DNA from 3 places in the Cupriavidus sp. DF5525 genome. Region 1 is predicted to be linked to each of the others. Evidence: predicted binding sites of a transcription regulator. Region 1 holds the regulator's gene; each other region holds the start of a gene.
The links. Region 1 encodes sigma-54, which starts transcription at its own class of promoters, with help from an activator protein. Its sites were predicted from a motif close to TGGCANGNAANCTGCTTT; they were not measured.
Positions count from the first base shown of each region.

Region 2: ABNX08_RS25475 (ammonium transporter) is a predicted target of sigma-54. The motif match lies at 1,758-1,775, and genes of this name have one in related genera.
Region 3: ABNX08_RS05620 (circularly permuted type 2 ATP-grasp protein) is a predicted target of sigma-54. The motif match lies at 2,045-2,062, and genes of this name have one in related genera.

Region 1 covers NZ_CP168265.1:358,145-362,096, reverse strand. Annotated here, with positions in the region: gene lptA (lipopolysaccharide transport periplasmic protein LptA) at 1-237, shown strand, start outside; gene lptB (LPS export ABC transporter ATP-binding protein) at 294-1,094, shown strand; gene ABNX08_RS01800 (RNA polymerase factor sigma-54) at 1,263-2,741, shown strand; gene hpf (ribosome hibernation-promoting factor, HPF/YfiA family) at 2,790-3,140, shown strand; gene ptsN (PTS IIA-like nitrogen regulatory protein PtsN) at 3,568-3,952, shown strand, end outside.
Region 2 covers NZ_CP168266.1:925,563-929,514, reverse strand. Annotated here, with positions in the region: gene ABNX08_RS25490 (CreA family protein) at 1-348, opposite strand, end outside; gene ABNX08_RS25485 (acyl-CoA thioesterase) at 366-851, opposite strand; gene ABNX08_RS25480 (HU family DNA-binding protein) at 1,017-1,298, opposite strand; gene ABNX08_RS25475 (ammonium transporter) at 1,807-3,009, shown strand; gene ABNX08_RS25470 (mechanosensitive ion channel family protein) at 3,228-3,952, shown strand, end outside.
Region 3 covers NZ_CP168265.1:1,171,066-1,175,017, reverse strand. Annotated here, with positions in the region: gene ABNX08_RS05625 (alpha-E domain-containing protein) at 1-301, opposite strand, end outside; gene ABNX08_RS05620 (circularly permuted type 2 ATP-grasp protein) at 357-1,832, opposite strand; gene ABNX08_RS05615 (gluconokinase) at 2,131-2,637, opposite strand; gene edd (phosphogluconate dehydratase) at 2,785-3,952, opposite strand, start outside.

The DNA.
Region 1 (3,952 bases):
CGCCTGCAGGGTGCCAAGATGGTCGACGAGATCCGCGGCGCGGTGCTGACCTACGACAGCCGCAAGGAGTTCTACACGGCTGCCGGTAGCGGCGGCGAGGGCTCGCCCGCCAATCCTTCCGGCCGCGTGCGCGCAGTGCTGTCGCCGCGCCAGGACCAGGGCGCCCAAGGCGCGCCCGGTGCCGGCGGCTCGCCGCTGAACCTGAAGTCCGCGCCCGCGCCGACCAACAAACCCTGACGCCGGCGCCGCATACGACATCCCCTGCGCCGCCGCCTGAATGAATGCCTGAGCCAATGACCGATACCGCAACGATTGCCGAAAAGCCTTTCGTCGAAGCCTCCACCGTCCTAGCCGGGGGCAGCACGCTGGTCGTGCGCCACCTGAGGAAGCGCTATGGCACGCGCACGGTGGTCAAGGATGTCTCGCTGGACGTGAAGAGCGGCGAGGTGGTCGGGCTGCTCGGCCCCAACGGCGCGGGCAAGACCACCTCCTTCTACATGATCGTCGGCCTGGTGGCGCTGGACGAGGGCGATATCGTGCTCGACGGCGACCATATCAGCGGCCTGCCGATCCACGAGCGCGCACGCATGGGGCTGTCCTACCTGCCGCAGGAGGCCTCGGTCTTCCGCAAGCTCAACGTCGAGGAGAACATCCGCGCCGTGCTGGAGCTGCAGGTGGAAAACGGCAAGCCGCTGGGCAAGGCCGAGATCGACCGCCGCCTCGATTCGCTGCTCGACGACCTGCAGATCGCGCACCTGCGCAACAACCCGGCGCTGTCGCTGTCGGGTGGCGAGCGCCGCCGCGTGGAGATCGCGCGCGCACTGGCCTCGTCGCCGCGCTTCATCCTGCTGGACGAGCCCTTCGCCGGCGTGGATCCGATCGCGGTGGGCGAGATCCAGCGCATCGTCAGCTTCCTGAAGGCGCGCAATATCGGCGTGCTGATTACCGATCACAACGTGCGCGAAACGCTCGGCATCTGCGACCACGCCTACATCATCAGCGAAGGCACGGTGCTGGCCGCGGGCGAGCCCGAAGAGATCATCGCCAACGAATCGGTGCGGCGCGTCTACCTGGGCGAGAACTTCCGCATGTGATGTACCGGCCTGCTGAAAGTGGTCAGAAGCGTTGTCTCGAGCGCTACCACACACGGCAGGTTTTGTTCAGGCAGCGCGTGGGATACCCCACAGCGTGCGGCGATCAGAGCGCATCAGCGATAGCAATTTCCGTTCCAACAACGGAAAGATGCGCATAAAATAGGTCGCATGAAACCGTCGCTACAGCTCCGCCTCTCCCAGCACCTGGCACTCACGCCGCAACTGCAGCAGTCGATCCGGCTGCTGCAGCTTTCAACGCTGGAACTGCAGCAGGAAGTCGAACAGGCGCTGACGGAAAACCCCCTGCTCGAACGTGAGAACGACTGGATCGAAAGCCCGCTGCGCGTGGCCGCCGACGGCTCGGTCAACCTGCAGAGCGCGCCCGCACCCGCGCCGGCCGAGCCGCAAGGAAACGGTGACGCGCGCACCGACGCCGCGGGCGACGATGACAGCTACGGCGACAGCAGCAGCGGCGACGACTATGGCAGCGACTGGAGCCTTGACGACTTCGCCCGCCGGCCGCAAGGCGACGATGACGAAAAGACGCCGATGCAGCTGCGCGACGCCGAGCCGACGCTGCGCGAATACCTGATGGAGCAGCTCGCGCCGCTGAAGATCTCGACGCGCGACAAGGGCCTGGCGATCTTCCTGATCGAATCGCTGGACGACGACGGCTACCTGAGCGCGTCGCTCGAGGAAATCTGCACCGAGCTGCCGGAAGAACTCGAATTCGAGATCGAGGAAGTCCACGCGATCCTGACGCTGCTGCAGAGCTTCGATCCGCCCGGCGTGGGCGCGCGCAATGCCGCCGAGTGCCTCGCGCTGCAATTGCGGCGCCTGAAGCACCCGCAGCGCGACCTGGCGCTGGTCATCGTCACCAACCACCTGGAACTGCTGGCAGTGCGCGACTACACGCGGCTGAAGAAGGCGCTGCAGGTGGACGAAGCGGCGCTGAAGGCGGCGCATGAACTGATCCGCTCGCTCGCGCCCTATCCCGGCCATGCCTACAGCCGCCCGGAAGCCGATTTCGTGGTGCCCGATGTATTCGTGCGCAAGAGCGGCGGCGGCTGGACCGCGCAACTCAACCCGGATGTGATGCCGCGGCTGCGCATCAACGATATGTACGCGCAGATCCTGCGCGGCGCCAAGGGCGAGTCGGGCACGGCCGGCCTGCAGCAGAAGCTGCAGGAAGCGCGGTGGCTGATCAAGAACATCCAGCAACGGTTCGACACCATCCTGCGTGTCTCACAGGCCATTGTCGAGCGTCAAAAGAACTTTTTCACCCACGGCGAAATCGCCATGCGCCCCTTGGTTTTGAGGGAGATTGCCGATACACTGGGTTTACACGAGTCAACCATCTCCCGGGTGACGACCAATAAATACATGGCAACGCCGATGGGTACTTTCGAATTGAAGTACTTCTTCGGCAGCCACGTGTCCACCGAAACCGGTGGCGCGGCTTCATCAACGGCCATCCGCGCCTTGATCAAGCAACTGATAGGAGCCGAAGACCCGAGGAATCCCCTTTCCGACAGTCGCATTGCCGAACTGCTGGGCGAACAAGGCTTCGTTGTCGCACGCCGCACCGTTGCCAAGTATCGCGAAGCCCTGAAAATCCCCGCAGTCAATCTCCGCAAGTCTTTGTAGCCGAGCCCACCGCCTGCCTGGTGAGGCTCTTTCAGAAGGAGAAGCGCTATGAACTTCAAGATCAGTGGACACCACCTTGACATCACGCCGGCATTGCGTGAGTACGTGGAAACGAAGCTGGAGCGAATCGTCAGGCATTTCGATCAAGTCATTGGCGTTAGCGTGCTGCTCTCTGTCGATAATCACAAAGAAAAGGACCGGCGCCAGTACGCGGAAATCAATCTACATCTCAGGGGCAAGGACATCTTTGTTGAAGCGCATCACGAAGACCTGTATGCGGCAATCGACGCGCTCGTCGACAAGCTCGACCGTCAGGTGATCCGCTACAAGGACCGCGTGCAAAGCCACGACCGCGAGGCGGTCAAATATCAGATGGCCGCAGCGCAAATGCAGCAATGACCGTGCCCGGCGGCTCCCAGCGAGCCGTCGAATCCGAGACTAGACAGGCAAGCCGCGCTCAAACGCGGCTTTTTTGCGCCCTGGCGCCAGAAAATGAGCATAAAGCGCCCTGGCTGTGGCGGCGGTGCAAACTAGTACCACCCGATTGGGCGAGGGTGTTCGCAACGACGGCGGCAAGGTGTATGCTGCGCCATACATGGCAGGCGGGCATTTTTTGCATCCAACCCGGTGCGTGACCTTGTGTCGTTTTGCACCCGAATCCGGCGCTGCGCTGCACAATGGGGAGGAAGCCGCTGCTCTATAATGGCCGGACGCCCGCGGGCGGCTGACGGCCCGGCGTCGAGTGACTTTGCAGCCGCCCGCAGCAGCCCACTGCCCGGCCGGAACGGCTGATCCGCCCCGCTAACTGAAATCCTGCGCATCGCCCATGAATCGTTTGGCCAAATTGCTGCCACCCGGCAACATCAACCTCGATGTAAGCGTCACCAGCAAGAAGCGTGTGTTCGAGCAGGCCGGGCTCCTCTTCGAGAACAACCATGGCGTGGCGCGCGCTACTGTGACGGACAACCTGTTCGCGCGCGAATCGCTGGGCTCCACCGGCCTGGGCGCCGGCGTGGCGATCCCGCATGGCCGCATCAAGGGCCTGAAGCAGCCGCTGGCCGCCTTCATGCGGCTGGCCGAGCCGATCCCGTTCGAGTCGCCGGACGGCAAGCCGGTGTCGCTGCTGATCTTCCTGCTGGTGCCCGAGCAGGCCACGCAGCAGCACCTGGAAATCCTTTCTGAAATCGCGCAACTGCTGTCGGACCGGGACA
Region 2 (3,952 bases), on a different replicon from region 1:
CACGTGCAGCGTCTTGAACAGGATCGACATGCGCTCCGAGAAGACGTTGTCCTGCTGCTTGAGTGGCGCCTTGAAGGCGATGGTGCCGACCTGCCGGCAGGCGATCGAGGCCTCGGGCGGATCTTCTGCCATGCCGAGCTGGCCCTTGATGCCGCCGGTGCGGGCGCGCGACACGTAGCAGGTCACGCCGTCCACCTGGGGGTCGTCATAGGCTTCGATCACCACCTTGTCGGAGCCGGTCATGCGGAAATTGGTGCTGACGCTGCCAATCTCCTCGGCCTGCGCGCCTGTCGCCGCCGCCACGCAGGCGGCCGCGGCCAGGATGGTACGGATGCGATTGGACTTCATGGCTGGGCCCGCGCTCCTCAGGTCACTGACGTCTTGATGTCGTCGTGGCGCTTTTCCATTTCCTGGCGCAACGCGCGGCGCTGCTGCGCGGCGGCAAAGCGCTGGCGCTCCACCTCGTCGCGCGGCTCCAGCGGCGGCACCTCGGCGGGCGATCCGTTGTCATCCACGGCCACCATGGTGAAGTAGCAGCTGTTGGTATGCCGCACCAGCTTGCTGCGGATGTTCTCGGTCACCACCTTGATGCCGATTTCCATCGAGCTGCGGCCGGTGTAGTTGACCGAGGCCAGGAAGGTCACCAGCTCACCCACGTGGATGGGCTGGCGGAACACCACCTGGTCGACCGACAGCGTGACCACGTAGCGCCCGGCGTAGCGGCTGGCGCAGGCGTAGGCGACCATGTCCAGGTACTTGAGGATGGTGCCGCCGTGGACGTTGCCGGAGAAATTGGCCATGTCCGGCGTCATCAGCACGGTCATGGAAAGCTGGTGGGACTGGTCGTTCATGATGCGGAGTCGGGGATTGCGGGGGCTGGATGGCCGGGGCGGCACTGACGACGACCCGGGCGCGCCGGCAGTTTAACCCGAGCGCAGCGGCACTGGTGTGCCCAGGCGGCCCCAAAAGAAAAAGCGGCCTGCCAGGCCGCTCTTCTAGCTGTGGACGCAGACCACTTACTTTTTCTTGTTCACGGCGTCCTTGAAACCCTGTCCGGCAGAGAACTTGACCGTCTTGGCGGCCGGGATCTTGATGGTTTCGCCGGTACGCGGGTTGCGGCCGGTACGGGCGGCGCGCTTGCCGGCGCTGAAGCTGCCGAAGCCCACCAGCGTCACCGAGTCACCCTTGGCCACTGCCTTCTTGATACTGTCCAGCGCTGCGTTGAGCGCACGCTCGGCAGCGGCATTGCTCAGTTCTGCTTCCGCGGCAATGGCCGATACCAGTTCACCTTTATTCATGGCTGATTTCCCTTGTTGGTCGTCGTCACCGATGAGCTGGCCTGGCGGCAAGCCATCGATCGGCGCAGTCTAATCTGCCCTTCGCGCGTTGAGCAATCCCCAGTGGCACCAATGCAACGAAAAAACCCGCAAATCCTTGATTGAGGCCGGTTAGCGGTCAATTTCCCACTCTTTTTCCGCTTGCCAGCGGCGCGATTTCCCGGGCTGTAGCGTTTGCCTGGGAATCTCGGCTGCGACTGCCACGACCGTCCCTACCCGCGATGGAACATATGCCCACTCTTGGGGCGCTGCACCACAACGGATCAACCAGACCTCGCACCAAGGCTCCATTCTGGCGCATTCCAGGCCCCGCCGACCAGCCGTTTCCGATTTTCACCCCGTCTCCGCAAGCTTGCCACGCGGCATTCCGGTGCGGTTTTGCTCAGGAAGGTGCAATGAGCACCAGGATGCAGCGAAAGCTGGAATGCTTTTTGCATACCCACGCTCCCATTTTGAGCATGAGGTGACTATGGACAACTGGAAGACTGGCACCGACGCCATGTTTATACTGCTTGGCGCCATCATGGTGCTGGCCATGCACGCCGGCTTTGCCTTTCTCGAACTGGGCACGGTGCGCAAGAAGAACCAGGTCAATGCGCTGGTGAAGATTCTGGTGGATTTTGCGGTTTCGACAATCGCCTATTTCTTTATTGGCTACACCATCGCCTATGGTGTGCAATTCATGGCCGGCGCAGAAACCCTGGCCCAGAAAAGCGGTTACGAACTGGTCAAGTTCTTTTTCCTGGCGACATTTGCCGCGGCCATTCCGGCGATTATCTCGGGCGGTATTGCCGAGCGTTCGCGCTTCAATCCGCAATTGGTCGCCACCTTTGTGCTGGTGGGCTTTGTCTATCCGTTCTTCGAGGGCATAGCCTGGAACCAGCGCTACGGCATCCAGGACTGGATCACGCACGTGACCGGCGCGCCGTTCCACGACTTTGCCGGCTCCGTGGTAGTGCATGCGGTGGGCGGCTGGATCGCACTGCCCGCGGTGCTGCTGCTGGGCGCACGGCGCGGGCGCTACCAGAAGGATGGCCGCATCAGCGCCCATCCGCCGTCGAACATCCCCTTCCTGGCGCTGGGCGCCTGGGTGCTGGCGGTGGGCTGGTTCGGCTTCAACGTGATGAGCGCGCAGACGGTCGACAAGATCAGCGGCCTGGTGGCAATCAATTCACTGATGGCGATGGCCGGCGGCACGCTGGCGGCCTGGGCGGCCGGGCGCAACGATCCCGGCTTTGCCTACAACGGCCCCTTGGCGGGGCTGGTGGCCGTGTGCGCGGGCTCGGACCTGATGCACCCGCTGGGGGCGCTGATCACCGGCGGTGTGGCCGGCGCGCTCTTTGTCTACCTGTTTACGCTGGCGCAGAACAAATGGCATATCGATGACGTGCTCGGCGTGTGGCCGCTGCACGGCCTGTGCGGCGCCTGGGGCGGCATCGCCGCGGGCATTTTCGGCGCGAAGGCGCTGGGCGGGCTGGGCGGCGTGTCGCTGGGCGCGCAGGCGATCGGCACCACGCTCGGCATCGCGATTGCGCTGGCCGGCGGCACCCTGGTATACGGCACGCTGAAGAAGCTGGTGGGCATCCGGCTCGACGCCGAGGGCGAATTCAATGGCGCCGACCTGACGCTGCATCGGATTTCCGCGACACCGGAGCGTGAAACCAACTGGTAACCCCGGCGGGACGGCCAGATTCAGACAGGCAAGCTGCCCGGACGCAGCTTGCCTTCACGATTATTTGCTTGCACTTCCCCGCACGGCGTTCCAATAATTGCCGTGCCCTCGTATTGCGCCGCGTCAGCGCGCAGGGCTTGCACCCAGTAGCCGGCAAAATCGGTATGGATGTTGCCGCCGGCAGCCGGGCGGACTCCCCAAACCGAAAGGAAACGCCGATGGAAGCCACCACGCTGGACAACCTCAAGACCCTGGTTGTCGCCTATGCCACGCAGTTCGGGGTCAAGATCCTCGCCGCCCTCGCCTTCTGGGTCATTGGCCGATGGCTGATCCACTTTGTCGTGCGCATGGTGCAGAACGCGCTCGGCAAGCAGAAGGTCGATCCGACGCTGCTGCGCTATGTCGGCTCGATCGTCACCGTGACGCTGAACGTGGTGCTGGTGATCGGCATCCTCGGCTACTTCGGCATCCAGACCACCACCTTTGCCGCACTGATTGCCGCCGCCGGCGTGGCTATCGGCATGGCCTGGTCGGGCCTGATGTCGAACTTCGCCGCAGGTGCGTTCCTGGTGGTGCTGCGGCCGTTCAAGGTCGGAGACTTCGTCACCATCGGCGGCGTCACCGGCACGGTGCGCGAGATCGGCCTGTTCGCGACCAGCCTGGACACGCCCGACAACGTCCAGACCGTGGTCGGCAACAACAAGATCTTCAGCGACACCATCCAGAACTTCACGGCCAATGCATTCCGGCGCGTGGAACTGAAAGCGCAGCTGGCGGGGAGCACCGACGTGGCCGAGGCGGTGGCGCTGTTGAAGGAGCGCATCGCACAGATCCCCAACGTGCTGGCCGAGCCCCCCGTCGACGTGGAGATCCTGGAGTTCACGCTGGTCGGCCCGGTACTGGCGGTACGCCCCCACTGCCACAACGACCACTATTGGCAGGT
Region 3 (3,952 bases), 810 kb from region 1:
CGCGCACCGCGCGCGCATTCTCGCGCGCCGCGCGCAGGCAACTCATGATCGACGAGGCGTTGGTCATGTCGCGCACCATGAAGTCGATCACGTCGTCGCGCGACAGCAGCCCGTACTTGTGGTCGAAGGCTTGCGTCAGCTCGGAGATATCGAGCATGGCCCACCAGCCCTGCTCGGCCACCTCGGCCGATTGCGGCAACAGCGAGGTCTGATAGTTGACGTCGAGCATGCGGGCGGTGTTCTCCGCGCGCTCGGTATAGCGGGCCATCCAGAACAGGTGGTCGGCGGTACGGCTCAGCATATCGACTCTCCTCGCATGGCGGCGGCAGTGTTCATCACGTGGTTGGTTGTCGTCGTCATCGTTCCAGCACCCAGGTATCCTTGGTGCCGCCCCCTTGCGAGGAATTGACCACCAGCGAGCCTTCGCGCAGCGCCACGCGGGTCAGCCCGCCGGGCACCATGCGCACTTCCTTGCCCGACAGCACGAACGGCCGCAGGTCGATATGGCGCGGCGCGATGCCGGCCTCCACATAGGTCGGGCAGGTCGACAGCGCCAGCGTCGGCTGCGCGATGTACTGCTCCGGCCGCGACTTCACCACCTCGCGGAAAGCGTCGATCTCCGCGCGCGTGGCGGCCGGCCCCACCAGCATGCCGTAGCCGCCGGCACCGTGGGTTTCCTTCACCACCAGTTCGTCCATGTGGTCCAGCACGTACTGCAGGTCGTCCGGGCGCCGGCACATATAGGTCGGCACGTTGCTGAGGATGGCCTCCTCGCCCAGGTAGAAGCGGATCATGTCCGGCACGTACGGATAGATCGACTTGTCGTCGGCCACGCCGGTTCCGATCGCATTGCAGATGGTCACGTTGCCGGCACGGTAGACCGACAGCAGCCCCGCCGCGCCCAGCGCGGAATCGGGCCGGAACACCAGCGGATCGAGGAAGTCGTCGTCGACGCGGCGGTAGATCACGTCGATGCGCTGCGGGCCCTGCGTGGTGCGCATGAACAGGTGGTCGTCCTCGACGAAGAGGTCGCTGCCTTCCACCAGCTCCACCCCCATCTGCTGTGCCAGGAAGGCATGCTCGAAGTAGGCCGAGTTGTACATGCCGGGGGTCAGCACCACCACGGTGGGATCGGCGATGGCCTGCGGCGAGACGCCACGCAGCATGTCGAGCAGCAGGTCCGGGTAGTGCGCCACCGGCGCCACACGGTTGCGAGCGAACAAGTCCGGGAACAACCGCATCATCATCTTGCGGTTTTCCAGCATGTACGACACGCCCGAAGGCACGCGCAGGTTGTCTTCCAGCACGTAGAACTCGCCCTCGCCGGCGCGCACCACGTCGATGCCGGCCACATGGGCGTAGATGTCGCGCGGCACGTCGACGCCGAGCATCTCGGGCCGGTACTGGGCGTTGTTGTAGATCTGGTCGGGCGGGATCACGCCGGCGCGGATGATGTCCTGGCCGTGGTAGATGTCGTGGATAAAGCGGTTCAGCGCCGCCACGCGCTGGCGCAGGCCTTTTTCCAGCAGCGCCCACTCGCTGGCCGGGAAGATGCGCGGGATCACGTCGAACGGGATGGTGCGCTCGGTGCCGCTGTTGGCTTCGTCCTTGTCGCCGTAGACGGCAAAGGTAATCCCCACGCGCCGGAAGATCAGGTCCGCCTCTGCGCGCTTGTTGTCCATGGTGCTTTCAGACTGCCGCGCCAGCCAGTCCGCGAAATGCCGGTAGTGTTGACGCACCGCACTTTCGGGCAATGCCTGTCCTGCCTGGATGACCTTGGGCGCCCCGTCGGTGCGCCAGTCCAGCATCTCGTCGAAATACCGCCCCGCCATGATGGCCGTTCCTCCATGTCGCGGGCTTCCGGTGCCGCCACTTCCTCGCTGCTACCGGCGCCCTGGTTTTGCCCTGGCTGTCCTGCCCCAAGCCCGCCGCCGCTGCCCGTTCGGGGGTGCCGCGGCGATGCTGTCGAGTCACTGGCCCTTTCAGCATACTTGTGCCGGCGAAAGCCGCAAGCTGGCAGACGCTGGCCGGCACGGAAAGTGAACTAGCAAGATGTCTGCCAGCGCACGTAAAAAACGGCCGCCAGCGAGGCTGGCGGCCGTTTGGAGCCCGGGAGGATCGGTGCGGCGCTCAGCGCGTCGCGCCGGCGCCCTGCGCTGTGTTGGCCTGCAGAATCGTGTCCACCAGCGCCTCGGGGGACTGGCGGATATCGAGCACCAGCGCGTCGCGCGGTTCCTCGAGGGTATCGAGCTGGCTCTGCAGCAGGTCCGGGTTAAAGAAGTGCTCGGTACGCTCGGACAGGCGCTGGCCGATCAGCGACGCATCGCCCTTCATGAAGACGAAGGTCACGCCGCCGTCGGGCGGCGTCAGCCGGTCACGGTACACCTGGCGCAGCGCCGAGCAGGTGAACACGTGCGTGCGGCCTTCGGCGCGAGCCGCGTCGATGGCCGCACGCATCGCCGCCAGCCAGGGCCAGCGGTCCTCGTCGGTGAGCGGGATGCCTGCGTGCATCTTGGCCTTGTTGGCTTCACTGTGGAACGCGTCGGCGTCTTGGAAGCCGCAGCCAAGGCGCTGCGCCAGCATCTGGCCGACCGTGGTCTTGCCGCTGCCGGAAACGCCCATCAGGATATAGATCATGTCTGCTCCGTCGGTCTTGGTATCGGATGGTGTGGCCATCCTTGTCGGTCCTTGTCCAGCCTGACGTCCTTGCGGCGACGCAAAGGCGTCCGGGGGCGCTGCCGCCCCGCTGGAAACTTCAGGGGGAAAAATCGGCCTCTGGCCTGGCTATTGTGCGACGGTTTGCTCCGCGGCGGCAGGCTTGCTGCCGCTTGCGCCGGCTTTGGCAACCGCGGCGGCATCCGCCTCGGACAGGTCGAGTGCGCTGCCGCCCTCTTCCGCGATGCGGGCATGGCGCCGGAACAGGCCGAACAAGCCCCGCCCCAGGCTGAACTGCGCAAAATCGTCGGCCGGCGCCGCGGCCAGCTCCCGCGCCGCGAACGCCGCCTCGTCGCCCAGCCATTGCAGCGTGCCGGCAACGGCGTCCACGCGAACGCGGTCGCCGTCGCGCACGCGCGCCAGCGGACCACCGGCGAGCGCTTCCGGACCGACGTGGATCACCGCCGGCACCTTGCCCGACGCGCCGGACATGCGGCCGTCGGTCACCAGCGCCACCTTGTGGCCGGCGTCCTGCAGCGCGCCCAGCACGGGCGTCAGCCGGTGCAACTCGGGCATGCCGTTGGCGTTGGGGCCCTGGAAGCGGACCACCGCGACCACGTCGCCGGTCAGCTCGCCGGCATCGAAGGCAGCCTGCAGCCCTTCCTGCGCATCGAACACCCGCACCGGCGCCTCGACCACGCGGTGCTCCGGCGCGACCGCGGACACCTTGATCACGCCGCGGCCCAGGTTGCCCTGCATCAGCCGCAGCCCGCCCTCGGGCGAGAACGGCGCCGCGGCGCTGGCCACCACCTGCTCGTCGCCGGTTTGCGCCGCGCCGTCGCGCCAGCGCAGCACGCCGTCGGTCATCACCGGCTCCTGCGTGTAGCGCGCCAGGCCGGGGCCGGCCACGGTCTGCACGTCCTCGTGCAGCAGCCCGGCCTGCAACAGCTCGCGAATGACCAGGCCGGCGCCGCCGGCGGCGTGGAAGTGGTTCACGTCAGCCGAGCCGTTCGGGTAGACGCGCGCCAGCAGCGGCGTGATGCGCGACAGGCGATCGAAGTCGTTCCAGTCGATCACGATCCCGGCCGCGCGCGCCATCGCCACCAGGTGGATGGTGTGGTTGGTGGAGCCGCCGGTGGCCAGCAGGCCGACCATCGCGTTGGCGATCGCGTGCTCGTCGACGATGCGCGCCAGCGGCAGGTATTGGTCGCCACGCGCACGCAGTTCGATGGCCCGCTGCGCCGCGGCGGCCGTCAGCGCGTCGCGCAGGCCGCTGTCCGGGTGCACGAAGGCCGCG